Regions from separate parts of the Lysinibacillus sp. Y5S-8 genome, predicted to be linked through region 2. Evidence: riboswitches for the same ligand, from Rfam matches in the RefSeq annotation. Region 2 holds a riboswitch; the other holds the start of a gene.
The links. Region 2 has a riboswitch for FMN ahead of ribE (riboflavin synthase). Riboswitches for the same ligand answer to the same signal wherever they lie in the genome.
Positions count from the first base shown of each region.

Region 1: another riboswitch for FMN. It lies ahead of V6670_RS06240 (ECF transporter S component); the one in region 2 lies ahead of ribE (riboflavin synthase).

Region 1 is NZ_CP145889.1:1,320,658-1,336,067, forward strand. Features, by position in the region: gene V6670_RS06195 (serine hydrolase) at 1-367, shown strand, start outside; gene V6670_RS06200 (pseudouridine synthase) at 913-1,644, shown strand; gene resA (thiol-disulfide oxidoreductase ResA) at 1,979-2,512, shown strand; gene V6670_RS06210 (cytochrome c biogenesis protein ResB) at 2,526-4,202, shown strand; gene ccsB (c-type cytochrome biogenesis protein CcsB) at 4,199-5,380, shown strand; gene V6670_RS06220 (response regulator transcription factor) at 5,496-6,212, shown strand; gene V6670_RS06225 (ATP-binding protein) at 6,205-7,980, shown strand; gene sigX (RNA polymerase sigma factor SigX) at 8,038-8,592, shown strand; gene V6670_RS06235 (RNA polymerase subunit sigma) at 8,589-9,869, shown strand; FMN riboswitch at 10,031-10,218, shown strand; gene V6670_RS06240 (ECF transporter S component) at 10,438-11,025, shown strand; gene V6670_RS06245 (sodium-dependent transporter) at 11,211-12,557, shown strand; gene glnA (type I glutamate--ammonia ligase) at 12,747-14,081, shown strand; gene V6670_RS06255 (sporulation protein Cse60) at 14,163-14,348, shown strand; gene V6670_RS06260 (NUDIX hydrolase) at 14,393-14,779, opposite strand; gene V6670_RS06265 (AraC family transcriptional regulator) at 14,981-15,410, shown strand, end outside.
Region 2 is NZ_CP145889.1:1,657,668-1,673,077, forward strand. Features, by position in the region: gene V6670_RS07790 (VanW family protein) at 148-1,128, shown strand; gene V6670_RS07795 (methyl-accepting chemotaxis protein) at 1,231-2,055, shown strand; gene V6670_RS07800 (HAD-IA family hydrolase) at 2,109-2,726, opposite strand; gene V6670_RS07805 (DHA2 family efflux MFS transporter permease subunit) at 3,301-4,686, opposite strand; gene V6670_RS07810 (YibE/F family protein) at 5,049-5,825, opposite strand; gene V6670_RS07815 (YibE/F family protein) at 5,822-6,946, opposite strand; FMN riboswitch at 7,334-7,459, shown strand; FMN riboswitch at 7,576-7,701, shown strand; gene ribE (riboflavin synthase) at 7,931-8,569, shown strand; partial or broken gene ribB (3,4-dihydroxy-2-butanone-4-phosphate synthase) at 8,595-9,185, shown strand; gene ribE (6,7-dimethyl-8-ribityllumazine synthase) at 9,240-9,707, shown strand; gene V6670_RS07835 (spore germination protein) at 9,842-11,284, shown strand; gene V6670_RS07840 (ATP-binding protein) at 11,607-12,914, shown strand; gene V6670_RS07845 (histidine phosphatase family protein) at 13,012-13,560, shown strand; gene V6670_RS07850 (GNAT family N-acetyltransferase) at 13,574-14,419, shown strand; gene V6670_RS07855 (DUF2829 domain-containing protein) at 14,490-14,714, shown strand; gene V6670_RS07860 (3-oxoacyl-ACP reductase) at 14,769-15,410, shown strand, end outside.

The sequences.
Region 1 (15,410 bases), 340 kb from region 2:
AAAAACCGGCTTTACAAAGGTTGCTGGACGTACATTAGCAACAGCCTTTCAAAAGGACGGGCAAATCTGCATTGTTGTCACTTTAAATGAATCCGATGATTGGAATGTACATCGAGGTTTATCTAATAGAGTATGGCAAGACTATAGCCTTGAAACCGTAGTGAAGAAGGGCAAATACAACGTCAACAAAAAGTTAGCTATTCGATTAGAAGAGCCCGTTCGCCTACAATTAAATAAAGAAGAAAAAGAGCAGGTGCGGCAAGTTTTACATGTATCAAGAAAACGTCAAGAAGCTGTCTTGTCGATCTTTATTGGTGAAGAGCGTATTTATGCAACTCCAGTAAAAGTTGAATCAGCAGATCGTTAAAAACGATTTGCTGATTTTTTTAGTATGGAATCTCTGCTAAATGACGGATGACTATAGCATAAACAGCCAAGTGATTCAGTGCAATATGCTTTTATTTTGAGCCGTTCTTTCGTGCTCCTATAATCTGCATTACTAGACAACTAACTGCTTGGAAGGAAGGTGAGTAAATCAATCTAGAAAAAGCTGACGTAACAATACATGATAAAAAATTTTTGTGCTACAAAATGTTTCAACAATTGAGCAAACACTAACAAAATGATAGCTTTCTTGTCTGTTAAAATAAAGATTTTTAAGTCGATTCGCTTTTTTGCCAAATGAGTATACTGATTATGAGGAACGTAAAATGTAGGTCAAATGATAAGAAATTTGTGAATGAGAAATAATTTGGAATACTCAATTAAAAAATGTGAAATTTGTTTTTCTTTAATAATGCTTAAAAGTATGACATAATTTTCACAGATTAGCGGGAAAGATAACCCTATTCATAAGAGCGAAATCGAATGATGACGAAAGTGTCAATGTGAAAGAAAACTAGAGGTGAAAAAATGGAAAGATTACAAAAGGTCATTGCCTATGCAGGAGTTGCTTCAAGGCGCAAGGCAGAGCAATTGATAGTAGAAGGCAAAGTAAAAGTAAATGGTGTAGTTGTTCGTGAGTTAGGAACGAAGGTTTCTAATTCCGATACAATTGAAGTAGAAGGTGTGAAATTGGAAAAGGAAGATAAGGTTTATTATTTACTTTACAAACCACGTGGAACAATTTCGGCTGTGACGGATGATAAAGGACGCAAAACTGTCACAGATTTATTTCACCATATTCCGCAACGTATTTTCCCAGTTGGTCGTCTTGATTATGATACATCTGGATTATTGCTATTGACAAATGATGGGGAATTCTCCTATATGTTGACACATCCGAAGTTTAAAATTGATAAAACCTATATCGCGCGTGTCAAAGGTATTCCAACAATTGAAGGGCTTAAAAAACTTCAAAGAGGGATTAAATTAGAGGATGGGAAAACAGCTCCAGCTAAGGTTAGTATGACATCCTTTGACGAAAAAGCGGGCAAAGCGATTTGTGAAATTACGATTCATGAAGGACGCAATCGCCAAGTTCGTCGTATGTTTGAAGCCATTGGGACACCTGTTGTCAAATTAAAACGTGAACGCTTTGCATTCTTAGATTTATTCGGCCTTACACCAGGAGAATACCGTGAATTATCAAAGCATGAAGTCAAGCAATTACGTGTCTTAGCGGAGACTGGAAAGCTTGATTAAAGAACATTTGCCAAAAGAAAGTAGATACCACAATAGCTATTATTTGGGTGTTTACACTTTCTTTATGGTGAATTCGTTCATAAATCATTCATAATTAATAGCTAAGTGTTTTTGTATCATTTTGCTATAATAGGTGAGAATAGTACACCTAGTAACAGTTTGTTCAAAAGAACTGTTACACATACAATCTGGTATTGTTGACGTCAATTTGAAAGAAGTTTTTACATAATTAAAGACGTATATAAAATGAAAAAATTCATTGGGTCTGCATTAGGTAAAAGCTTCGCGTTTACAAACTTTACGCTAGGCCGTAATGGATAGGGGGTTTATTAACTTGGAGAAAAAGAAAAAGCGTCTCGTACTGCGAACGGTCATCTTAGCACTGCTAGCGTTGGCAATCGGGTACACAGTATATGGAACAGCGACAAAGGAAAAAGTAGAGTTAGTGGCAGTAGGCTCTGAAGCACCTGACTTCACGTTAGTAGATTTAAACGGTGAAAAACATAAATTGTCGGATTATAAAGGACAAGGGGTATTTTTAAACTTCTGGGGAACTTGGTGTAAGCCTTGTGAGAAGGAAATGCCTGCGATGGACAATCAGTATCAAGAATTTAAAGATCAAGGTGTACAAACTTTAGCGGTCAATATCGCTCAAACTGATTTTGAAGTGCAGAATTTTGTTGATCGGTATGGTTTATCATTCCCAGTAGTGATCGACAAAACGAAAAGTGTTATGACTGCTTATAATGTAGGTCAATTACCTGCTACAGTATTAATTGATCCTGAAGGCAAAGTGACTAAGATTATTACAGGTGAAATGACGGAGGAAAATATCGCTTCGTACATGGAATTAGTGAAGCCGGAATAAGGAGTATATGACGATGGAAAAAATCATTTGTGCTTGCGGTCATAGTAACCCATACGGCACGAAGCTTTGTGAGAAATGTGGTCGTCCTTTAACCGAAGAAGAACAGCAAAATAAAGTAGTTGATATGCGCTACGATGGTATGGCCATTCGCTCTAAAACATATAACAAGTCATTTATTGATAAAATATGGAATTTCTTCTCAAGTGTTAAAGTCGGTATATCCTTAATTATTATCACATTAATTGCTGCTTCAATCGGAACATTACTACCACAAGAGTTTTACGTGAAAGCTTCTGATTTGGAGAAGGGAGCTTATTACGCAGACGTTTATGGTACATTCGGTAAAATTTATTATACGTTAGGCCTTTCAGATTTATATAGCTCATGGTGGTTCCAAATTTTAGTTGGTATGCTTGCTGTATCCATTATTGTGGCAAGTCTTGACCGAGGAATACCACTTTATAAATCATTGAAGAATCAACGTGTGAAAAGACATGAAAGCTTTATGAAGCGTCAGCGCATTGTTGCAGAAGGACAAGTGACAGCAGGCGCAGAGGAAACGCTTGATAAAGTGGCACAAAAAATGTCTGAGATGAGATATTCTGTTCGTCGAGATGGTAGCGCTCTCTTAGCTGAAAAAGGACGCTTTTCTCGTTACGGTCCGTACATAAACCATGTCGGTCTCATTATCTTTTTAGGTGGGGTCATGCTACGTCTGGTGCCAGGTTTCTATGTTGATGAATCAATCTGGGTACGTGAGGGCGAGACACGTGCGATTACTGGCATGGACGGTTATTTCATTGAAAACAATGATTTTGTTTTAGAGACACATGATAATGAACCACAGGGTGAGCAAGTAAAGCAGGCTGTAAATGTTGTTGCGAAAAATTTCCAAACAGATATTACACTGTATAAGCAGCCTAAAGATGCTTTGCCAGGTGACACAGATAATCTAGAAAAAGTAAAAGACTATTCCATTCGTGTAAACCATCCTTTAAAGGAAGATGGCTTTGCGCTTTACCAAATGGATTATCGTTTAAATGAATTAAAGCAAATGAATTTCGAATTAATCAATAAAACGACTGAACAATCACTTGGTACGGTGGAAATTGATTTAACAAACCCAAAGAAGAAATATGATTTAGGTAATGGTTCTTCCGTTCAAATTCTTGTCTATACACCCGACTTTGATGGATTTGAAAATGGGGAGCCACAAACAAAAACATCCATTCCAAATAACCCAGCATTCTTATTTAAAATGACAACACCAGAAACACCTGAAGGCGAAGTGAGCTTTGTTGAAATTATGCAACCTCCTTTAGAGCCACTTGGTGAAAATAAATACAGAATGAAATTTGCAGCAGCAGAAATGCGTGATATGTCAGGCATTACAGTACGTAAAGATCGTACAATTCCTATCTTATTTGTTGGGGGCGTCATCTTTATGATTGGTGTAGTTATTGGTTCTTACTGGAATCACAGACGTTTATGGATTCAAGTGGAACCAGATGGCCGTGTGTTAATGGCTGCCCATGTTAACAAAAATATGTTCAGCATGAAAAAGGATTTAGATGCTGTTACAACATTTGCTGCATTGCCTCCGTATCAAGATCAGTTAGAGAAAGATGAGGTTGGCGAAGAGTCCACGAATGGTGGCATTAATGAAAAGGAAGGTGACAACACCTTATGAGTTTGATTGACATAAGTGGAAACCTATTATTTGTAGCTTTTATTGCTTATCTAGTTGCGACATTATTATTTGGTGGTTCAATTAAGCAAGCAAATGCTACTGGTAAAAATACTGGCAAATGGGGCAAGCTTGCCATTGTGGTAACCATTATTGGTTTCTTATCACAGCTAGGCTATTTTATTACGCGTTGGATTTATACAGGACATGCACCAGTAAGTAATATGTTTGAATTTACGACTGCCTTTGGTATGTTCATTGTTGGCGCGTTTATTTTAATTTATTTTATTTATCGTTTGACTGCACTAGGGCTAGTTGCATTGCCTGTTGCATTATTAATCATCTCATATGCAGCAATGTTCCCGAAAGAAGTAAGTCCGTTAGTACCATCGTTACAAAGTCATTGGCTAACGATTCACGTTATCACAGCAGCATTAGGACAATCTATTTTAGCCATTAGTGCTGTAGCAGGGCTCATTTATTTATTAAAAGTAGTCGATTTAACAAAGCCTTCTAAACAACGTTTTTGGTTAGAAGCCGTGATGTACTGTCTTGTAGTAGTGGTTGGTTTTGTCGCAGTGACATCTACATTCGGTGCTATGGATTATGAGTCTAGCTATAATTATGTGGATAAAGAAGGAACTACTCGTAAAATTATTTACAATTTACCGCCAATTTTCGGTATGAATGAGTATGAAGCAGTTGAAGAACATGGCATGTCACCGCTAGTAGAAATGCCTGCATTAATTAATGCCAAAAAATTAACAACTGTTTTTTGGTCATTATTGGTAGGGTCAATCTTGTATTTATTAATTCGTTTAATCGCTCGTCGTCGAATTAGTGCCATTTTCCAACCACTTGTTAAACGCGTTAATTTGCAATTATTAGATGAAGTTGGTTATCGTTCGGTGCTGATAGGATTCCCTGTATTTACCCTAGGTGCTTTAATTTTTGCGATGATTTGGGCACAAATTGCTTGGAGTCGTTTCTGGGGTTGGGATCCAAAAGAAGTATGGGCTCTTATTACATGGTTATTCTATGCAGCATTCCTACATTTACGTCTATCAAAAGGCTGGGAAGGTCGAAAATCTGCTTGGTTGGCATTAATTGGTTTCGGAATTATTTTATTTAACCTAATTGCTGTTAACTTAATTCTTGCAGGTTTACACTCTTACGCGTAACTTGTAAAATAACAAGCCTTTTCGCTGTGGCGAAGAGGCTTTCTTTTCTTTTCAATATGTGTCACACCATGTACAATAGAAGTTAGAGAAAGATTGGAAGAGAGGGATCGTGAAAGTGTCAGAAAATATTTCAGTATTAGTAGTAGACGATGAGGATCGTATTCGCCGATTATTAAAAATGTACCTAGAGCGAGAAGGATACCTTGTTGACGAGGCAGAAAATGGTGAACAAGCGATCGAAAAATCTTTAGAAAAAGAGTACCACTGTATTTTACTTGATATTATGATGCCTGAAAAAGACGGGCTAGAAGTGTGTGCGGAAATTCGAGAACGCGCAGCAACGCCGATTATTTTATTAACTGCAAAGGGCGAGGAAGCGAATCGTGTACAAGGCTTTGAGCTTGGCGCAGATGACTATATTGTAAAGCCATTTAGTCCTCGTGAGGTTGTGTTACGTGTGAAGGCTATTTTACGTCGTTCACAGGCTTTCTCACCAACGACAAATGCCTCTTCTTCAAAAGATTTAGTAGTGTTCCAGCATTTAATGATCGATCATGATGCACACCGTGTAACGGCAGAGGGCATTGAAGTTAATTTAACACCGAAAGAGTATGAATTACTATACTTTTTAGCAAAATCGCCAGACAAAGTATTTGACCGTGAACAATTACTAAAAGAGGTTTGGCATTATGACTTCTTTGGTGATTTACGTACAGTTGACACACACGTAAAACGTTTACGTGAAAAGCTCAACCGAGTTTCTGAAAACGCTGCTAAAATGATTGTGACGGTTTGGGGCGTTGGATACAAATTTGAGGTTGTCAATGAATAGAATATGGAATAGTGTTGTCGGGAAGCTATGGGTAACCATATTGCTTCTCGTTTCATTTGTATTATTTGTTTTCACGGTATTGATGCTTGAATTTCTTCAAAACTATCATATGCAGCAAGCCGAAATATCTTTACGGCAAACAGCTGCAACGGTAGCAAGTATAGTGGATGACAATGAAACAGCGGAATCTACTTCGGAATTATTAAAAGATATCTTACCTACAGGAACCAATGCATTAATTGCAATCAATCATGTTGAAGTATCCTTTGCCATGCAGGAGGGTGTCAACAAAAAAGAAATACAAGAGACTATTTTAGCCAATAAATCGTTTCGAGAAGTATTTCAATCAGATGAGCCTATTACGAAAGAAATGATGATGCCTTCTTCGACAGATCAAGAAAAAATGGAATCTTATGTCGTGCTAGGTTTCCCATTAAATGTTGAAAATGCAGTACACGGAGCTGTCTTCATCTATCAAAGCCCAGATGCACTACATAAAACGTCTAAGGAAACAACGAAAATTGTTTTTTTGGCGGCTTTCATTGCATTTGTGCTGACGACATTCTTCGCGTTTTTCCTTTCCTCACGTATTACGTCACCACTTAGAAAAATGCGAGAGTTGGCTTTTGAAATTGCGAAGGGTAATTTTGAAGCGAAAATGCCAACAACTCAAAATGATGAAATTGGTCAACTTGCTGTTGCCTTCAATCAAATGGGTCGTCAATTAAAGCATAACTTAGAGGTCATCAATCAAGAAAATGAACAACTTTCAAATATTTTGACATCTATGACAGATGCAGTTATTACATTTAACCGTGACCTTACAATATTATTAAGTAATCCACCAGCTGAACGTCTTATGCAAAAATGGTTTGTCAATAAAGGCTCACAAAGTGCTAAACCTATTCCTCCAGAGCTGTATCATATGCTTGATCATGTGCTAATGTTTGAGGATAAACTAGAAGAGGAAATTGAAATGGATGGTAACTACTATACATTTACTATTAGCCCTCTTTATAGTGGTGACATGATACGTGGTGCTGTGGCTGTTATTCGTGATATGACCGAGCAACATCGCTTAGAAAAACTACGATCCGATTTTATCGCCAATGTCTCTCATGAGCTACGGACACCAATTGCCATGCTGCAAGGATATTCTGAAGCATTAATGGATGATGATTTTATTCAGGATCAGGAAGAACGTAATGAGATTACTAAAATCATTTATGATGAATCGAAGCGTATGGGGCGTCTTGTAACAGATTTATTAGATTTAGCACGCATGGAGTCGGGACATATGACGCTGTATAAAGATGAATTACCGATTAATTCTACATTCGAACGTATTACTCAAAAATTTGCACAGGTTGCAAAGGAAAAACACGTTCGTCTATTGTTTGAAAGTGAATTTAATGACGATGCCATGATTAATATCGATGAGGATCGTATTGAACAAGTGCTCACCAATCTAGTAGATAATGCACTTAGACATACGGATGAAGGTGCAGTCACTGTAAAAGTTGAGCAGGAACCAACATTCGCTAAAATATCTGTTCAAGATACAGGGCACGGCATTCCTCATGATGACTTACCTTATGTCTTTGAACGTTTTTATAAAGCAGATAAGGCACGTACCCGTTCCAAAGGTGGTACGGGTCTCGGCTTAGCCATTGCGAGAAATATTGTGAAGGCACACTCAGGTAATATTATGGTAGACAGTGTGCTGAAAGAAGGTACGACCTTTACGTTTTATTTACCGTTCGATTAATAACATGTATTGCTATTAATTGGCTGTAACTTTCACGAATGTAAGACGACAAATATTATAGAACGGGGGTGGAGTGCTTTGAATGACTCCGTGTTCCATCGACTATACGATGCATATCACCAAGACGTGTTCCAGTTTTTAATATATTTAGTAAAAAACCGTACATTGGCTGAAGATTTAGCACATGAAGTTTACGTACGAGTATTGCGCTCATATGATCAATTTGCAGGTAATAGTAGTGAGAAAACATGGCTTTTTGCTATTGCCAAAAATGTAGCGATTGATCATTTTAGAAAGCAGGCTGTACGCCAGAAGCATTCACTTGATTTCTTTGACTGGGAAACGGAACAGCTCCATTCAACCACACCATCACCGGAAGATATGCTACAGGCCAGTGATGAATTTATGCAAGTAGCATCAGCACTGGAAAACTGTACAGGGGACCAAAAAATGGTCATTATTATGCGCTATTTTCAGGATTTATCGATTGCAGAAACTGCTCAAATATTAGATTGGACAGAAGCTAAGGTAAAAACAACCCAGCATCGAGCCATAAAATTTTTAAGGCAACAGCTACAGCCGATTAGAGAACAGGAGGCGAAACGGCAATGACGCATAAGCCATTTGATGATGAGCAGCTTGAACATGTATTGAACAATGCCCCTAAGCTTTCTGACCACCGTTCAAAAGAGGACATATTAAATCGGTTAATGGCAGATGCTCGCTTGCAGGATAACAGTTACCTTCAAGAAGCGATACAACAACCAAAAGAGGATGAACAAAAGCAAAGTAATTCCTCCATCCAAGAAGAACGAACAACACGATCTAAGCTTCGTAAAATGCCAATTTTTATGAGCGTTGCAGCAGTTTTTGTGTTAACGATACTTGTAGGCTCAATGGTCATGAATAATGATGTTGGACATAAAGATCAAGCTAGTACTACCGATACGGCTGCCTATTCTACTGTACAGGAAGATCTTTCTCCAAAGGAGGCTGCTACGCAAGACGAAGCACTCCAATCTCCTATCGTAGCAGAGCATGAGCGCATGTTATCTTTACGGTCATCTGTCTATGAGGAAGATGTGAAAGATGCTGTCGTTTTCCGTATTGGCTTAGCAGGGCGAGATGCGGAAAGTGTACCAATGACGTATGTGATACCAAATGAGCGAGTAGCAACGGATTTTGGAACAGAAAAACCTTCTACTTTACAGATGTATGAAAAATACGCGCCTCAAATAGATGAGAAAGCTAAAGGATTTACTGATTACCATCCTTACAAAGGTGAGCTGAAGGAGAAGGACGATAAGCTTGTCCATGTACTGCCAAAGGACAATAGCTATGATGTTGCTTCTGCTACTGTCAATGAGTACAAAGGAACTTTGGAGGATACATTCTCTGATTCTGAATATACGGAAGTTGAGATTCAAAATGAAGATGGAACACCTTATGAGTTTTCTCAAGAAGGTGAGCCAAGTCCACCTATGTCTTTAACGAACGCCAAGCATTATAATTATTATTTATACCAAGATGGTACAGGTGCAGAATATTTATCACCAGATTTCCGTCAAACATTTGCAAATGTCACAGAGGCGCTCACACTGATGAAAAATAAAAATAATGATGTCTATGTGTCGGTTGTTCCTGAAAACGTAACATATACGGTCACAGAGGAAGCAGAGGGCGTAGTCGTTGCATTTGATCTTCCACTTGATTTAACATCAATGGAACCGATTCGTGCCACACAACTGATTGAGGCCATGATGTTAACGGCTGCTAGCTTTGACCAACAATTACGCCTAAATAATGTGGTCCAAGGAAGCTGGGAAGGCTTTGATTTAAAAACGTATTTACCAAAGCCTGTAGGGCCAAATAAACAATACATGCCTTAGTCAAAGAAAATAAAAGTAAGAAATGGAGCATTCCTGTTCGGTGAGGATGCTCCATTTTTTTTTAAAACAAAACATACAAATCTAATAGGTTTTTTTGAGCAGACCTATTTACTTTTTGTTGATAATTCTTTATAGTAAAACTGTAGTATAAAATAATAGTGATTCATCTTCGGGGCAGGGTGAAAATCCCGACCGGCGGTAATAGAGTGGTAAACCGTTAATGTTTATTCATTAACTCGAATGGTTTAGGCAAAACTCTTTAGCCCGCGACCTGTGCAAATTTATTTGCATGGCTGACTTGGTGAAATTCCAAGGCCGACAGTTACAGTCTGGATGGGAGAAGATGGAGGTACGATCGTCATTCATTGTTATGAAATGAACTATGACCGAGCGCTTTTTTTGTATGGCTTTTAAAATAGTGCTCAAAAAATAGTTTAGATTGACGCTTATTCGTCATACCTTTCTCCCTTGTGCTTTTTAATGCATAAGGGTTTTTTCATGCTAACAATTGAAAGATCGTCACCTTTCTTCTTGCGAGATTGAATCAGCAAAGAGGAGAGAGTTTTCTATGAAGAAAAATGTTAAACTTCAATCGTTTATTACGATTGGTATGCTGAGCAGTATTTCGTTTTTATTAATGCTTTTTAATTTCCCAATACCGCCGTTCCCAGCATTTTTGGAAGTGGACTTTAGTGATATGCCTGCATTAATAGCGGCCATCACAATGGGACCTGTAGCTGGTATTTTAGTAGAATTATTTAAAAATGTGTTGGATTGGATTTTCTCGGGTACGCCAACAGGTGTGCCAGTAGGGCATATTGCCAACTTTACAACAGGCATTTTATTTATTTTGCCAGTTAGCTTTATTTTTAATCGTTTTAAAACGACTGCTGGTCTTGTTGGAGGTTTAGCGACAGGAACAGTCGTGATGGCAGTAGGAATGAGCGTTTTGAACTATGTTGTATTTTTACCGATGTACACATATTTCCTTGGTATGGAACCTGTTGTAGGTGACTCCCTTTATAAAATGATCGTCGCTGGAATTTTACCGTTTAATATTGTAAAAGGTATTTTATTAACAGCTATTATGGGGTTTTTATTTACTACAATGCGCAAATGGATCGACCGCCAGCGCTCTATGTATATAGCAAAATAATGGACGATAAACCTCGAGTAGTTAGCTCGAGGTTTTTTTGTGGGAAGAAGTGATGGGACGAATAAAATTAGAAAAAGGTAGTAAAAAATGATCGTGCTCTAGTGCTTTATTATTATAATCTAGTCGAAGAACACATTTTCATGTAGAATAGAGGGGAGTTTAGAAAGTTTGAGGAGTTTGAAGAGATGAGTGAAAAAAAGGGACAGTGGTCTAGTAAATTAGGATTTATTTTAGCATCAGCGGGTGCTGCCATTGGACTAGGAGCAATTTGGAAGCTACCGTATGTAACGGGGCAAAGTGGTGGAGGTGCATTCTTCCTAATCTTTGTGTTATTTACGTTATTAATAGGGTTGCCAATGCTATTGTCCGAGTATGTTTTAGGGCGTGGTACACAATCGGAGGCGGTAACCGCGTATAAAAAGGTTGCTCCGACAAAACCAGGATGGGCTTGGATTGGCCGAATGGGTGTGCTAGGTTGTTTTTTATTATTAACATTTTATAGTGTTGTTGGAGGTTGGATCTTTATTTACAGCGGGCTAGGTGTCGCTGGTACTGTGATAGATCCTGCGATTGATCCAGCTGCGCTATTTGGAAAAATTATAGGTACACCTTGGATTACGCTAGTAGGTTTAGCTTTGTTTACATTAGCTAACGTACTCGTTATTTCATTAGGTGTACAAAATGGTATTGAAAAGGCGAATAAATGGATGATGCCGTTACTCTTTGTGATGTTCATTGTTCTGGTTGTGCGTGCTGTTACATTAGATGGCGCAATGGAGGGAGTGAAATTCTTCTTATGGCCTGATTTCTCAAATATTACTGGTAGGGCATTATTAGAAGCGTTAGGGCAATCATTCTTTGGATTAGCTGTAGGATTTTCTTGTCTTGTTACATATAGTTCCTATCTAAAAAAAGATGTCAGCCTTCCAAATTCAGCAGGTTCTGTTGTGCTCTTAACCGTGCTTGTATCATTTTTAGCGGGTTTAGCAATCTTCCCTGTTGTGTTTGCCTTTGATTTAGAGCCAGCCGCGGGACCGGGCTTGTTGTTCATGGTGCTGCCGACAGCTTTTAGTCAAATGCCGTTTGGAGAATTATTTTTAGCGATGTTTTTATTGCTATTTTTATTTGCTACATTAACGTCATCATTTAGTTTATATGAGATTATCGTAGCGGCATTTATGGAGCATAGTCAGAAATCTCGTCCGATGTGGACGCTTTTACTTGGTGTAGTCGTATTGATTGCGGCTATTCCAGCGGCACTTTCTTCTAGTGTTTTATCGGATGTAACCATTTTTGAGAAAAGTATTTTTGATGCCACTGATTTTTTAGTGTCGAATATAATGCTGCCATTAGGAAATTTATTCATTGCGATTTTTATTGCCCACATAGTGGATAAGGAATTTGTAAGGAAAGAACTGTTAATGGGTAGTCACTTAGGACAGGGCTATTATGCAACATATCGTATGTTAATGTTAGTCGTTGTACCGATTGTTATTCTAGTTGTGTTCATTAATATGCTATTACAATATTAAAATAAAAAAAGTGTATCCATTGTGGAAATGGATACACTTTTTTTATGCATCGAAAATCAAGATAAATATATTCTAAAAAAACTATGTTATAAAACCTTACATATCTATTGCGTGAATTTCAATTTTCATGTATTTTAAGAACAGTTATAAAAATGTATGTTAACTAAAATTACATTGGAGTGGTGAAGAGTGAAACATTACACAAAAGAAGATATTATACGCCGAGTAAAGGAAGAAAATGTGAAATTTATTCGCCTACAATTTACGGATATATTAGGAACAATCAAAAATGTGGAAGTCCCTGTCAGTCAGTTAGAAAAAGCATTAGATAATAAAGTCATGTTTGATGGTTCATCCATTGAAGGTTTTGTGCGTATAGAGGAATCTGATATGTATTTAAAGCCTGACTTTGATACATTCGTGATTTTTCCTTGGACTGCTGAGAAAGGCAAGGTGGCTCGTTTCATTTGTGATATTGCCAGACCAGATGGAACGCCGTTTGAAGGAGATCCGCGCTCCAATTTGAAACGCGTTTTAAAGGAAATGGAGGAGTTAGGCTTTACTTCCTTTAATTTAGGGCCAGAGCCAGAGTTTTTCTTATTCAAACTGGATGATAAGGGGCATCCAACACTAGAGTTAAATGATAGTGGGGGCTACTTCGATTTAGCACCGACAGATTTGGGAGAGAATTGTCGTCGTGATATCGTTTTAGAGTTAGAGGGAATGGGCTTTGAAATTGAAGCCTCTCATCATGAAGTCGCACCTGGTCAGCATGAAATTGATTTTAAGTATGCTAGTGCCATTGAGGCATGTGATAACATACAAACGTTTAAGTTAGTCGTAAAAACCATTGCTGCACAGCATGGTCTCCATGCAACATTTATGCCAAAGCCATTATTCGGTGTAAACGGCTCAGGAATGCATTTTAATCTATCATTATTCGAGGGTGATAAAAATGCCTTCTATGATGAACATGCAGACTTACAATTAAGTGCAACGGCACGTAGTTTTATGGCAGGGATTATAAAGCATGTACACGGCTTTACCGCTATTACGAATCCACTTGTTAATTCCTATAAACGACTAGTGCCTGGCTATGAGGCTCCTTGTTATGTAGCGTGGTCTGCTCAAAACCGTTCACCACTAATTCGTATTCCAGCAGCTCGTGGACTATCTACTCGAATTGAATTGCGTTCAGTTGATCCAGCCGCAAATCCATACTTAGCAATGGCTGTTATTTTAGCATCTGGACTTGATGGCATACGGAAAGATTTAACGCCACCTGCAGCAGTAGATCGTAATATTTATAAAATGACAGCAGGAGAGCGAGAGTTGAACGGAATTGATAGCTTACCTTCTTCATTGGAATATGCGTTGATTGAATTAGAGATGGATACCATTGTTCGTAATGCACTAGGTGATCATATTTATGATAAATTTACAGCCGCCAAAGAAATTGAGTGGAATAAATATCGCACACGCGTCCACAACTGGGAACGTGAGGAGTATTTAACGATGTACTAAAAAGCGTTGGAGCTGTTTTGGCTCCAACACTTTTACATTTCCTTTCTTTTCATCTATTATTAGAGAAAAGGAGTGTGGGCAATGACACAAACGACCCAGGTTGTGACCATTCAAAACAATGATATTGTGCAATTTGAACATGACATTAACCGGGCTTTAGTAGATTTAAGAAGCTTTTTAATACTTGATATCAAATACAATACGCTCTATATTGGCGAACAGACAGTCATCCATTCTGCTTTAATTATTTATCAACAAAACGATTAGCAATATGTATTTGAGATGAGTCATGTCATTAAGACGTGACTTTTTTATTGAAATAAAGATAAAAGAAAGGCACGATCTTCTGGAAAAGTTAATGACAATTGGGCCACTTCATTTTTTGATTTCCAAGCAATGTCATAAATTAATTCGTCAGGATCATGAATTATCATTTGTCCGCCAATCATAACTGTTTCAAAGTAATGAACTTCCACAGACTCATTCTGCTTACAATAAATTTCTTTTAGATTAGCTACTATATAGCCCGTTTCTTCATAAACCTCTCGAATACAGCAAGCCTTAAAATCTTCCGCTGTTTCTTTACCACCTGATGGAACAGCCCACGTTTTTTCTTCTTCCACCGTTCCTTGTAAAACCATTAATAATTGATTGTTATCGTTCAAACAAATAGCAGCAGCACCTTGCCATTTTCCCAAGAAAAAACCTCCATTTCATTTCTGTTTATACTTAATTTACCTATTAAAGAACGTAGTTGTAAATATGTGCAGGGTGAAGGGCGAAAATAAGTAGGGAGAATCGTCGGGAAAGTACTTCCCTTTTAACCTGTCCAAAGTTAGCATAAAAAGACAGGTTATACAGCAATATCTATTTTATGATGGAATCAAGGAGTGAAAGCAATGAGTTGGATTGAGTCGATTCAAAAGGCCATTAATTTTATGGAGGATCATTTATTAGAGGACATTACGATTGAACAGATTGCACAGGAGGTTAATTCATCTGTCTTTCATTTTCAACGAACGTTTGCAATTTTGACGGATATGTCCATTGCAGATTATCTGCGACGAAGAAGATTGACATTAGCTGCACAAGAATTAATAGGCACGGAACAAAAAATAATCGATCTCGCCTACAAATATGGCTATGAAACTCCTGAAGCTTTTACAAAAGCGTTTCGTAAGCAGCACCATATAACGCCTAGTGAAGCAAGAAAGAAACAAGGGCCATTACAATCATACAATCGCCTGGTCATCCAGGTAAGCTTGAAGGGAGCAGAACCAATGAAGTATAAAATCGTAGAAAAAGAAAAGTTTCAAATTGTTGGGGTGA
Region 2 (15,410 bases):
ATTTCACAGGAAATGATGGCAATGGTAGCCTTCATATAGCGTGTTTTTGCAGTATTGACAAATAAAAATCATCGAAAAACAACACACTATGAGCAATCTACGAATAAGATGTCTCTGTAGTATGAAGATAGAGGTAGGTGTTTATGGTTGAGAAAGAAGTGGCTGGCTACATGCGGTATTATCTGTATACTGGGGCTAGTAGGATGTCAGGACAAAGCGGTAAATGATAACAAGCTAGAACAAGAAATTCAACAACATGAAGAAGCTCAGCAGTCTGTTACGTATGAACAAGAGCAACCAATCGAGCCTATTGTAGAGCTTATTGATCCCGTTACTCAGCAGATGGTTCAAACAATCTCTCCAAAGGAATTTGGCTTTGACACAGATCCGCAAGCCTATCACAAGCAGCTGGAACAATTAGCAAAGGAATTGGCGAGAGGAACAGACACAATGACTGGCTATGATCAACGAATGGTCCTCGATCGATTGGGAGAAGAGGGGCAAGTAATCAAAGGAAGACCGCAAACTATTTTAAAAGAAAGTGAATTAGTAGAGCGAATTCTAGAGGCTTCAACGACGGGTGGTCAAGTGGAAATGCCGCTCTATGTAACAGAAAGTGGCTATTATTTAGAGGATCTTCCTTTATTAGAGGAAGTCGTTGTTGCATCCTATACGACATATTTCAATAGCACAGATAGTGGAAGAAATAAAAACATCGAGCTGTCGGCCAGGGCGATCGATAATGTTATTGTAGGTAGTGGGGATTATTTTTCTTTTAATACGATTGTGGGTCCGAGGGATGAAGCGAATGGCTATCAACCTGCACCGGAAATTATTAATAAGAAGGTAGTTATGGGGATTGGCGGTGGAATCTGTCAAACGTCTTCAACCCTGTTTAATGCTGTCGATCAAATTTCAATTAACTATGTGGAACGTCATCACCATTCCTTAGATGTGGGGTATGTACCTAAAGGAAGAGATGCTACTGTTTCCTACGGCAGTTTAGACTTTAGGTTCCAAAACACGAATGATGTACCATTTTTAATAAAGGCTACCTATGGCAATGATTTTCTAACAATTGAAATCAGAACGGCAGCGAAATATGTAGAAAAATTGACAAAGTCATAATGGCATGAAAAGACACCACTAGACGTTGGTGTCTTTTTTTAGGTGACATGATATAGTTAAATTGAGATATTTTACAAAAGCTTTGGGAGAAGGGGAAAGACAATGCATCCAAAACTACAGGCAGCTATTGATTCGATTGATTTATACCAAGCAACTTATCCAGAGGATGCTTGTGTCATCGTGGCAGATAGAGAGAAAGTTCTTGCCTATAAACCGGGGAAACGTGTTGATTTAAAAGTAGGGGTTGGTGAACCAGTACATAAATATCGAGGGACTGCAACGGAAATAGCCTTAAGCTCAGGCCGCTTTGTGAAAGAAGAGCGCGGGGCGGAAGGGTTTGGCATGGCATACATTGCCTCTGCACAGCCTATTTTTGACGGTGGTCAGGTAATTGGTGTAGTGAGTGCCATTATTTCCAATGAAAAAATGGATAGTATGCGCTTGTTGGCAACTGAGCTTTCAAGTGCTGTTGAAGAAATGACGACTACCAATGAAGGATTAGCTACTTCCAGTATGGATGTGTCCAATCGTTTAGAGGAATTATCGAACTTCTCGGAATCGATGGCAAGTGATATTAAGCAGATTAATGACATTGTGAATTTAGTAAAGGATTTGGCTATGAAATCCAAAATTCTTGGCTTGAATGCATCCATTGAAGCAGCACGTTCAGGTGAGCATGGTCGTGGCTTTGCCGTGGTTGCTTCAGAAATACAAAAAATGTCCCAAAGCAGTACAGAAAGTGCTGATAGCATTACAGTGCAACTAGAAAATATTAAACAATCCATCGATCAAGTCAATGCGTCAGCAAATCAAATTTCTGCGTTTACACAGCAATTTGCTGCGAGTATACATGAATTAACAGATGCCTATAAAGGGGTTAATAGCACGGCAGAAAAGCTCATGCAGATTAGTGAGATGAAAGGATAATAATATAAAAAAAGGATAATAGACAGGTAACATGCTATTATCCTTCCCCATAATTAAATAATCTCTAAAATTTCCTGTGGTGTAGCGACCTTATATTCAGGATTTTCGTTTTGCACGACCTCTATGGCATCATAGCCCCATTCTACCCATACAATCGGGACACCTGCTTTCTTACAAGCCACGATATCCCTTTGTTCATCCCCAATATATAACACGTCAGCTGAGTTGACATTTGAGTCCTTTAAAAACTTTTTCATCACTTTATCCTTGCCAAAAATTCGATTGGAGCAAAGAACATCTGTTACACAGTGAATACCGTTCATTTTAAGAAATTCTAAAATATTTTCCTTAGAATTAGAGGAAATAATAATGATTTTATAGCCTCTCTTATCAATTTCCATCAGGACTTCCTTCATTCCATCAAAAAGATGAACATCATTTAATGATTGACGATACAATTTATAAAATTGCGGTAAAATCATGGGCAATTTATACATTGGGAAATCAAATAATTTACTGCGTTCAGAAATCGATAATTTTTTCAGTGTATCAATTTCCTTTAATTCGATGCCTTTAAATTTATATTTTTGCGCTAATGTATTCCATGCTGATGCAAACACTGCGGTTGAATCTGCCAGTGTTCCATCAAAATCAAAGATAATATGCTTCATTGCTAATTTTCTCCTTTTCCATCTCGTTGTAATTGACGTTTTATCTTAATTCAGCAAGTGTTTTTTGTACCAAAAGTGAAGCAGTACTATAGAGAAAGAAAATTACTTGTGTTGTTTTTCTCCAATGGGTGTTCAAATGCCCGCTAAAAAAGCTGAACTCAGGTTAAGAACGCTACATCTTGTGCCATATCTGAGTAACCATCATCATGTTAACCCAAAGCCTCGGCGGAAGTCTCAGATTTTGAAGTTGGCCTGCACGATGCAAGTCAGTTAACTGTCACAGGACGTGATGGTCTGAGGTTAACTATCTACTCATTAGCTCGAAAAAACTGGGCGCAAAGTTGATCTGCGCGAAAACGCAAAATCAGCGGCAATTACGTCAAAGGCATAATTGATGTTTAAAGATATTACATAGGATGGACGACCTAGTGCATCATGAAACAACAACTATTTTGAGCGTACGTAAACATCTTATGGTAAATATTATCAGAAAATACTGCGATTGCAACGGAAATGACATAACAAAAGGAGGTGCCTTAAAATTCCTTCGAGACACCTCCCTTCTATACTAAAATTATTGAGTTTTTTTCAAAAAGAAAGAGAGCATGACATTGATGATTGCCAGAGCAAAACTGATTGTAAAGACAAATGCAGAGCCTGAAGCCGCCGCCTCTTGAGCATTCGTTGTACTGTCAGTTAAGAATTGCTGTTGCTTAGCTGAGAACAACGAGACCATTACAGCAATGCCTATGGCACCTGATACTTGTTGAGAGGTTTGTGTAATCGCAATACCATCAGGAAAATATTGTCTTGGCAAAGCATTGAGCGTATTCGTTTGGACAGAGGCTAATACCATACCAACCCCAAGCATCATGATGATATGTGTTATCACTAATGCCCAAGTAGCTGTTTCGGTACCATTTAAAGCATAAAGTCCATAGCCAATCACAACAAGTATGGTTCCGGGGGTAATGATTGCACGTGGTCCGTATTTATCGAAGTATTTACCGATGCTTGGTGCTAATAGGCAGTTTAGTAGACTACCTGGGAGCATCATTAAACCTGTTACAAAGGCTGACACCAACAGTGCCGTTTGCATATACATCGGGAGCACCACTAGCATAGACAGCATATTGAAGAAGGTAATCATGTTCATCAGAAGACCCAATACGAACATTGGATACTGGAAAGCTCTTAAATTTAACATAGGATGATCCATTTTCGATTGACGCAACACAAATAAACATAAGGCAATTACACCTAGTAAAATGATGCTAAGTACGTTGATGCTTGTCCAACCCAATTCTCCACCGCTACTTACACCATAGACGATGCCACCAAAGCCAATCGTAGATAAGATAATAGACCATATATCTATAGCAAGCTGCTTTATTTCATTCACATTGGGAATAAAGATAAAACCAAAAATGATCGAGAATAATAAGAAGGGGATGGTAACCCAGAATATCCAGTGCCAGGATAGAGTATCTAAAATCATCCCTGCTAATGTCGGGCCGAAAGCGGGTCCTGCTAAAATGACGAGACCCATAATCCCCATAGCACCACCACGTTTATTAGCTGGAAAAATCGTGAAAATCACATTTTGCGTTAATGGTAATATAATCGCTAAACCTGCAGCTTGAATAACACGTGCTATAAGTAAGACAGCAAAGATTGGTGCAACAGCGGCAAGTATGGTACCAATTATTGAAAAGAGTAAAGAGACTATAAACATTTGGCGAGTGGTAAATTTTTGCATTAAAATGCCTGTAACAGGTACTAAAATGCCTAATGTGAGAAAATAGCCTGTTGCTAGCCATTGGATAGTTGTGGCATCCACGCTAAAAAGTTGGCTAAGCTCCCCTAGTGCAATATTTAATGCTGTCTCACTAAATAGCCCTACAAAGCCGGCTACTAAGAGAGCAGCCATAATTGGACCTGTTTTTATTTCCTTATTCACTGTAAAAAACTCCTTCAAAAATGTTCGACTTTCATAGAATATCTAAATACAGAATATTTAGAAAAATAAGATGCAATGCTTCTACTAGTTCATGTTCTGCATTATAAAAAAGTCTATGAAGATATAATCGTGATGTCGATTATCAGCGATCATGATTCCTTTTAGCTAGTACACCTCCGCGATACTAACTGCTCTGTTTTTTACTATAGCAAAAAAAAATTCTCAAATGTAAGTACTAATTTGAGCGATTACTATACGATTTCATAATTTAGACACATTTTTTTGAGATAGCATTCATTTTTTGAAGGAGAGGAGGAGATTTGTCCGGACCTATTACAAACGAGTGATAGGTCTGGACTCTTTTATGAGAGCTTTTCGGCTTTTTCACGTGTTCGAATTAAGTAATAGGCATTGACGGAAGAGGCGATCGGAATAATCAGTGCAATGCCGATGCCTGCACAAAAAATAGTCGTCATTTCAGCACTAAAAACCTTGGAGTTGACGATTTCACCAATCGAATAGGAGAGATCTTTGAACCATATTAATAAGCTTAAATAGCCACCAAAGAAAGCGAAGAATAACGTATTCGTATCGGTTCCTAAAATATCTCTCCCGATATTTAGGCCGGATGTAAATAATTTCTTTCTACTAATCGAAGGATTACGATAAAAAATCTCATGCATGGAAGTAGCAATGGAAATAGCCACATCCATAATTGCTCCAATCGTACTCATAATAATGACGGAAGCACCAATCTGCACAAAATCAACACCAATATAAAGGGAAAAGATGCTTATTTCTTCTGTTGATTCTTCACCAAATCCTTGAATCATCAATTTTTTCGTTACAAATGTAATAAAAAGAAGTAAGACAACAATTGTCACCATAGTGGAGATAAATGCTGTAATGGTTTTACTGTTTGTTTTATTGATATAGAAAAGGCTAATACAACTAATAATTGTACAGGCAACGAACGTTAAGATAATGGGGCTATTTTTAGGGTTGGTCATTAAAAAGATCGTCACAAAGAGCACACCGAAATTTAGGAATAAAGAAAGAAACGAACGTACACCTTGCTTCCCGCCAATCGCGACCATCAATAGACATAAAATAAAAGCTAATAACACAATTACATTCATTCTTGAACCCTCTTTCGATTAATGAAAAATAGAGCAGTATACTGACTGATCGGAATCGTGAGGACAACGCCAATACCACCTGCTAAGGCGCGAGCTAATTCTAAAGAAAGATTCAAGGACAGCGTGAGTCCTAAAGTAGAAGAATTTTTCAAATAAAGAATAACCATCGGTATGGAGCCGCAAAGGTAGGCAAAGAATAAAATACTCGTAATGGTGCCCATAATATCTTTCCCGATTTCATGCCCTGAAGATTTAAGTGCCTTCACAGAAATAGTAGGGTCTTGTTCATATAAAGCAAAGATTGAAGAAGCCATTGTGATAGAGACATCCATGACAGCCCCAAGTGAGCCAATAAATAAGCCAGCCATAAAGACTGTACGATAGGGGCGTGTTAAAAATTGCATTTCTTCATAGCGAAGACCGTTTTCACCAGTTAACCACATCACGACAGAGCTAATGATGAGTGCCATAACGGTTCCTAAAAGTGTAGACACAATAGCTGCATACGTTTTCGTGTTCAAGCCGCTAATAAGTAACAACGAAATAATCGTAAATAGAAGAGCGCAAATACCACTGATGACTAATAAGCTGAGGTTACCATGTTTCACATATAAATCTAACGCGAATGATAAAATCAATGCATTGACAATTAAACTAATGATGGAAAACAAGCCTTGTCTTTTCCCTATAAGGAGTAAGACAAAAATAAAAATCCACGCAATCATGAGAAGGGTTTGATCTCGTTTTAAATCAAGAATGGTACCAGTTAGCCCTGACTGTAATGTGTCATTATCTACGGAGACAAAGATTTCATTGCCTACACGGTATTCTTGGTCGAAAGCTCCAGAGGCGGAATAGTCATTCGTCAAATGGATGGATTGCCCTTTATATGGCCCATTTTGTATCACTGCTGTAATATGCTGTGTAAATAAATAATCATCATTATCATACATATCTGTCATTGGTTCTGATTCTGCTACATCAGCTTTTATCACCTCAGCAATCGGTCGATCATAAAATGATTCATTATGATGAACGAACACAATCGAAAGCACGCAGCAGAGCATTAATAAGGCATAGAAAACACCTTGCCCCAATGGGATGTTTTTAAAAAATAGCAAGTAAATGACCTCCAAAGTACTGGACTGAATTGTCACTTGTAAAGGAACGTTTTAGTGAAAGGGAAGTTCCATGCACAGTTTAAATGTTATCAGTTTAATGATTTCGTTTACATTTATCAAGTCATTGTTATATTAAGCTGAAGACTCCCTTGCTGGCGAGTGATTAAACACCCGCTGAAATAGAGGAACACCATCAAAAAACGCTGCCTCCTGTGGCAGGCAATAACGTTGTGACCAACATTATGTTGCTCAAAGCCTCAGGCGGATCTCACAAACGCGAAAAAATTTGGATGCATTGTTGGTCTGCTATAATTCTTTTTGAAAAATTTTTAAAAAGAAGGATGGATAATAGAATAAAATAGTGTTATCGTAAGATTAGCTAAATAAAAAATCCTTCAGGGTAGGGTGAAATTCCCGATCGGCGGTGATGAAGTAATTCAAAGTCCGTGAGCGCAAGCTGATTTGGTGCAAATCCAAAACCGACAGTTATAGTCTGGATGGGAGAAGGGTAAAAATGCGAGCTTTTTAAATTGATTGTAATTTAGAAGGTTTATTTGCCTATGCATTTATTACACTACTTCCCACAAGCTTGTTGGGAAGTTTTTTTATTTAGTGCCAATCGAATAGAAGATGTTCTTCGGGGTAGGGTGAAATTCCCAATCGGCGGTGATGAAGTAATTCAAAGTCCGTGAGCGCAAGCTGATTTGGTGCAAATCCAAAACCGACAGTTATAGTCTGGATGGGAGAAGAACAAATGAGATGACAGTCTATGGAAAAAATAGTTTTCAATTAGGCTTATTTGTTGATGTCTTATACTCCCAAACCCCTTTGCTGAAAGGGGTTTTTGTTTTTTATCGATAGCTAGAGCTAGAGAAGGAGGAGACGGATAAAACTGGAGAAGTGACGGATAGACCTTCGAAACTGATGGATAAGACTTCAAAAGTGAAGGATAGAAGCCTAAATCAATGAAAAGTAGGTGATGGAATGTTTACAGGGCTTGTAGAGGATATTGGCATTCTGAAATCCATGCAAAGCGATAGGGACAGTATGAAAATAACAGTTCAATCAGCCAAGATAGCAGAAGATGTCAAGCTTGGAGACAGTATCGCGGTTAATGGTGTTTGTTTAACGGTGACATATTTTACGGAACAGACGCTTACGATGGATGTGATGCCTGAAACAGTCAACGCAACCAATTTACAGCACCTCGTAGTAGGGGATTTCGTGAATTTAGAGCGTGCCATGCCTGCTAATGGGCGATTTGGCGGTCATTTTGTTGCTGGACATGTGGATGGGGTCGGTAAAATTTTACGCAAACGTCCAGTTGCCAACGCAGTCTATATTGATATCGAATTGTCAGAGGAACTAACCAAATTTTGTATTCCGAAGGGTTCTATTACGATTGATGGCACAAGCTTAACCCTTTTTCATGTTGACACGAATAGTGTCACGATTTCACTAATTCCCCATACGTACAAAGAAACCGTATTAGGCATGAAGAAGGCTGGAGCGATTGTTAATATCGAAACGGATTTAGTTGGTAAATATATTTTACAGCACCTGAAAAAAGGGCAAGCAACACCAACCATTACGAGAGATTACTTAGCACAACATGGTTTTTAACAAACTGAACGAGGAGATGACAAAAGTGCTATATGCAATTGAAGAGGCCATTGAGGATTTAAAGCAAGGTAAAATGATTGTAGTGGTTGATGACGAGGATCGGGAAAATGAAGGAGATCTTCTGGCACTCGCTGAATTCATGACACCAGCAACTATAAACTTTATGGCAACCTATGGTAGAGGATTAATTTGTACACCGATTTCACAGCAGCTTGCACAGCAGCTAGACTTACATCCGATGGTTCAGCACAATACGGATAATCATCAAACAGCGTTTACCGTAAGTATCGACCATGAGGATACAACGACAGGAATTAGTGCCTATGAACGAGCATTTACGATACAAAAAATGATTGAAAAGCAAGCAAAGCCAACTGAGTTTCGTCGACCTGGTCATGTTTTTCCGCTCATTGCGAAGGATAATGGTGTTTTAGAGCGAAGAGGGCATACGGAGGCGACTGTCGATTTGGCGAAGCTTTGTCATAGTGTGCCAGTGGGTGTTATTTGCGAGATCATGGGCGATGATGGTCATATGCTACGCTTTGAGGAATTGATAAAGTACGCAGCACAGCATGACTTGAAAATGATATCGATAGAGGCACTTGTAGCATATCGCAGTCAATTGCTTACAACTGAAAATAAAATTTCTATTTAAAAAGGAGAAAGAACAATGGGTCAAACATTTGAAGCACAATTAATTGGAACGAGTTTAAAAATTGCAGTTGTGGTAGGTCGATTTAATGAGTTCATCACAAGCAAATTATTGGACGGTGCAATGGACGGCTTAACACGACATGGTGTTGATGAAGCGTCTATTGATGTTGCATGGGTTCCAGGAGCTTTTGAAGTTCCTTTTATTGCGAAACAACTAGCAGAAACAAAGAACTATGATGCCATTATTGGTTTAGGTACGGTTATTCGCGGCTCTACAACACACTATGATTATGTTTGTAATGAGTCAGCAAAAGGTATTGCCAATGTATCGTTATCAACCAATGTACCTGTTATTTTCGGTATTGTGACTACGGAAAATATTGAGCAGGCGATTGAACGTGCTGGTACAAAATCTGGTAATAAAGGATACGATGCTGCCATGTCTGCCATTGAGATGGCTAATCTAAAGAAAATGATTGGATAATGACCAAATGTTTCTTTGAATATTTTGCACATCCATGGGAAAAATATGCTTAAGTGTATTTATTGAAGGTAATCGTTTTTCATAAATGTACTAATCTGGAGCTGGCTCAGTAGGAGATGAGAAGTATTTCATCAATGGAACAAATGATCAATTTGAAAATGTTGAAATCACTATTTCAACGCTCTGCTGATGTGATTTTTCAACAATATAAATTTCAGCAATATACAGTACATTTGATAACTTGTGATGCAATGATCAACGAACAAATACTTCAGACGGTAGTTGTTCAGCGAGTCCAATCCTTATTAAGTGATGTCGCTGATGACATGTTAGAGGAACAAATCGACCAGCATTTACACATTCCCTATTTACAAAAGGTTTTAACGCAAGAGGATGCCATAACAAGAGTCTATAAAGGGCATGTATTATTGTATTTTGAAGAAAATCAATTACTATTTTCTAGTGATATTTCTAAAAAACCGAATCGAGAGCCCGGAGAAACATCGCTAGAATTAGTGGTCAGAGGGCCAAGAGATGACTTTATAGAAGATGTTTTTATTAATATTGCTTTATTAAGAAAGCGTTTGCCCACTAATTCTTTTAGTGTAGAAACATTAGAAATTGGGAGACGTTCCAAAACCACTGTAGCGGTACTCTATATGGATGACATTGTGAATTTAAATATGCTAGAACAAATCCGTCTACAATTACAAAAGATTGATACGGATATTGTCGTCAATGGTGATTTATTGATGGAAGCAATTGAACAAACAGCCAAAGTACTGCCCAGGCATGATTATACCGGGAGACCGGATTTTGCTATGCAGGCATTAATTAGGGGAAGAATACTAATAATGATTGATGGTGTTTCCTACGCATTGATTACACCTACGAATATAATGTTGCTCTTTAAATCGGGAGAGGATAATGATTTTCCTGTCATTGTCAGTTCAATGGAAAGATTGCTTCGTATTGTTGGGATATTAATTAGTATGCTAACACCAGGCTTTTGGCTTGCGCTGACGACGTATCATCAAGAACAACTTCCTTTTCTTCTTCTAGCAACAGTTGTTGAGTCGAGAACGGGACTGCCATTCCCAACGATTCTTGAAATACTAATGATGCTATTTATGTTTGAAATGTTTCGTGAAGCCAACTTACGTCTTCCGAGTGCAATTAGTGGATCAATTAGTGTTGTGGGAGGTTTAATTATCGGAGATGCAGCGATAAAAGCTGGCGTTACGAGCCCTTCAATGATTGTTGTCATTGCGATTTCGAGTATTGCGGCTTTTACATTGGTTAACCAATCATTTGTAACAGCCATGAGTATTTTTCGACTAATCATTATTATAGCCTCTGCCTTTTTTGGATTATTTGGTTTTTTTATTGCAGTATTTTTCATCATCTTATACGCAGCGAATATGCGTGTGCTAGGTGTACCCTATTTAAATTTTAGTGCACATTTGAAGAAGGAAAATCTAAAAAAATCATTATTAAGACTTTCATCAAAGGGCTACAGTAGACGACCTTCCTTTTTAAAGCCACAGGATCGAACACGTACTTCGAGAAAAAAATAAACAAATTTCATTAAAGATCAGGTATTGTAGTAGGTACCTGATCTTTTTTGTGACTTTTGCTTTAGGAAGGTATTACATTAGCCTGTAGGATAGGAAATGAGACATAAAATGTTATTAGTTACCTTTTTAGTTTACTTTCTTGTAAAGGATTATTAAACTATTGGTTACGGTGTGTAATTTTAGTAGAGTTTAAGTAAAATGGATTTTCTGTTTTCATTTCTGTAGGATAATTAAGAAATGTTCACTTTACAAACAAAAAATAGAGTTAATTATTATATAATGATATTCCAGAATATTTATAGGTGAGGAAGTCCCGTTTTATATGAAAAATCGAAAAATAAAACTAATATTAATTCTATCAACGCTTTTATTATGTTTGTTTACAAGTTTAAACATCATTACATCCTATGTGAAAATTAAAAAGACCGTTGAAGAGTCAATTGCCAATCAAAGCTTAGAGGCTGCCAACTCCATTGCTTCTTCTATTGATACAGCTGCTTATCAGCAGTTTTTGAAGAATCCACAGAAGAATGATTATTATTGGGAAGTAAGAAGCTATTTAAATGATGCCAGAGTAAAACTAGGTGCATTGTTTGTTTATACGTTGAAGGTGGATAATCCAGAAGTATCAAGTGCGATGATTATGGGGCTGCCAAATGAACTGAAAAAAGGCTTTGATATAGGAGAGGTTTGTACTGTCCCAGCAAAGCAAGTGGAAAAAGCCTACAAAGGTGAAACCTATGTTACAGAGGTTATTCATGATTCTGTACATGGTTCTTATTTATCGGTTGGTACACCTATCAAAGATGAGAATGGTAAAATTATTGGGTATCTAGGCATTGATATCAGCGCAGACACATTAAATGGCATTAAGGGAAAAGTCATTGAAGACAATTTATTTATTTTTATTTTTAATGGTGTATTTATTTTAATTGTCATTGGTTCTTTTTTATTTTTACAACGATGGTATCAAAAAGAGGTAGCGAAAGAAGTTGGCGCTACAGAGGACACATATCAAGCAGAAATTAAAACTTTGATTACTTCGGTGTCATCATTACGTCATGATTTCACTAATCATATTCAAGTGCTACATGGTCTTTTACAATTAGAAAAAACAGAGCAAGCAAAACAATATTTGTCTTCACTATCTAAAGAAGTTCAAGCGATTAAGTCTTTAAAATTAAATATTGACCATCCAGGTCTGTCCATCTTATTACAAACGAAAAAATTAACCGCTCAAAATCATAATATTGATATGGACTTTACCATTTCTCAAAATGACTTTAATAAGATTAAAACGACAGATTTAATCAAGATTCTATCCAATTTAATTGATAATGCCATTGATGCTGCGGTTGAATTACCTGAGGGACAACGTAAAATTATGATTTGCTGTACAGCAGATGAAGTACAGTATGAATTTAAAATTACTAATACAGGGCCAAATATCGTGGATGCTGACCACATATTTAAGCAAGGGTTTTCAACGAAAAGGCATGAGCAGGGTCGCATAAGAGGACAAGGGTTATTTATTGTGAAAGAAATTGTCCATAAATACAATGGTCATATTTCAATCGACTCATCGAAACATTTAGAAACAACCGCTATTGTCCATATTCCCATTAAATAACTGAAAATAGGCTTCCTACAAATTGTAGGGAGCTTTTTTCTATTTGTTAGACATACATTACAAAGTAGAAAGTGATATGATGAAGGGGATGAAAAAAATGGAAAAGGATCTCCTGACTTTATTGAGAAAGGGTGGGCTTCATTTATATGTAAGGCATGGAATGGCAACAGTTGGTGTAGATCAGGTATATGGCACGTTTCACAGTTGCCGCTATCAAAGAAACCTATCAGAGCATGGTCGTAGGGAGGCTGTTTACTATGGTCAAATGCTACGTTATTGGCAAATTCCCATCCTTTCGCCCATTACAGCAAGTCCGTTCTGCCGAACAAGGGAAACGGCTCTACTTGCATTTCCAACTAACGGTGTACAAATTGACCCTTTTTTGTTTGATATCTTCATGTTAGGTGGCAATCTTACCAGTGCTGAGCAAACTAGCATTTTAACGAAACTGACATCCAAGCTGGAAATAAAACCATCACAAGGCATGAATAATGTAATGATTGGTCATAGCTTTCCGAGAGACGTGGGCCTTGGTATCCTTTCGAATATGGGGACGGTTGTCATCAAGCCTAAAGGTCCAGGGCGTGGCTATGATATCGTGAAAAAAATAACCTTAGAAGATTTAGCGACATTAGATTCCATTTGAGAAGAGGGAAAATATGAAGGTCAAAACAGTTGAACAATGCACATTAGAGGAAGTATTGAAAGCATGGAACAAAGGCTTTGAAGGCTATTTTGTGGATATCCATATGACGGCCGAAATGTTTTTACATCGACTGGTTGGGGAGGGGCTGTCTCCTAAACATTCCATTGTCATTTTTGACCAAGATGAACCGATTGCAATTGTCATGAACGGTTTTCGTATCATGAATGGCAAGAAAACAGCTTGGAACGGTGGTACAGGTATTTCCCCAGCCTATCGTGGTAAAGGCGTCTCACGCTTATTAATGGAGGAAACCTTAGCTATCTATAAACGAGAACATGTAGAAATCGCTACGCTGGAGGCAATTAAAGAAAATCAGGTAGCTATTGCTTTGTATGAAAAATATGGCTATGAGGTTGCTTCTTCATTATTTTTTTTAAGTGGCGAATATGGAGCGAACGTAGAGCCTACAGCCGCCATTCATGTTGCAACCATTCGCCCTGAGCAGCTAGCATATCTCTCTTTTTATCAGGAAGATGTTCCTTGGCAGTGTGGCTGGCAGAGTGTGAAGCAGGGGGAAGCCAAGGTTTTCTATCATGACAACAATGAAGCCCTAGGCTATATGCTATACAAAACTGTGTGGAATGACAGCGGTGAGATGGAGCGTATTCTACTCTATCAATTGGTGATCCTAGCAGAAAGTCATATAGATTTAATACCGCAATTTTTAGCCAGCGTCACAACACATAAAGTTCAGATAACGACAGTGAACTTTTTAGCTAGCAATCCAGTAACAAGCTATTTATTAAAGAATGGGCTTAAGGTGACAACAGAGCAGGTACAGATGACAAGGAGATTCTAGGCATGGTTGCCAACCTCCTAAAAATCCAGTATACTAATGCGATAAAGAATGGAAATAAAGGATGAATTAGATGACTTTTGAAGAAGTATTACCACGCTTAAAAGCAGGAGAAAAAGTAATTCGCAATGGCTGGGGTGGTGCTGAGCTATATGTGAAGCTGGTTGGTCAAAGCCAACATGATGGCGAGACATTGAATCCTTATTTTTTAATTAACGTTCGTGGTGAGGGCTATACAATGTTCACACCTACAGTATGTGATCTATTAGCGGAAGATTGGATAATCGTAGAATCATAATGAGTGAAGTCATCTCTTCTAGTGAGATGACTTCTTTCTGTAAGGAGACACAATATGAAGTTTGATGAATATAGAGAAAAGATGGTTTTTATTACGGGGGCCGCTTCAGGCATTGGACATGCTCAAGTTATTGCATTTTTAGAAAATGGAGCAACTGTTTTTGGATTGGATGTAGAGGAGCAGGGGTTAATACAGTTACAGCAGCAATATCCTGATCGTTTTGCCTATAAGGTTGGCTCTGTAAGTAGCCAACAAGATGTGGAGCAGTCGTACAAAGAAGCTATTTCAATATTTGGGCAAATTGATATTTTATGTAATACTGCTGGGATTTTAGATGGTTTTGCGAAAACTTTGGATACAGACGAAGCGCTGTGGGATAAAATTATGAACACGAATGTGAAGGGCACGTTTTTTGTGACGAACACGATCTTACCGCATATGGTAGAACGTGGCACTGGTACAATCATCAATATGGCGTCGATTGCTGGACTTGTTGCTGGTGGTGGTGGTGCAGCCTACACAGCTTCTAAGCATGCCATTGTCGGTTATACGAAGCAGCTAGACTTAGATTATTGTCGAGCGGGTATTCGTGCGAATGCGATTGCGCCTGGAGCCATCCAAACACCGATGAATAAGGCTGATTTTGAAGGGGACGGGGAAATGGCTAAATGGGTAGCTGAAGAAACGCCAGCAGGT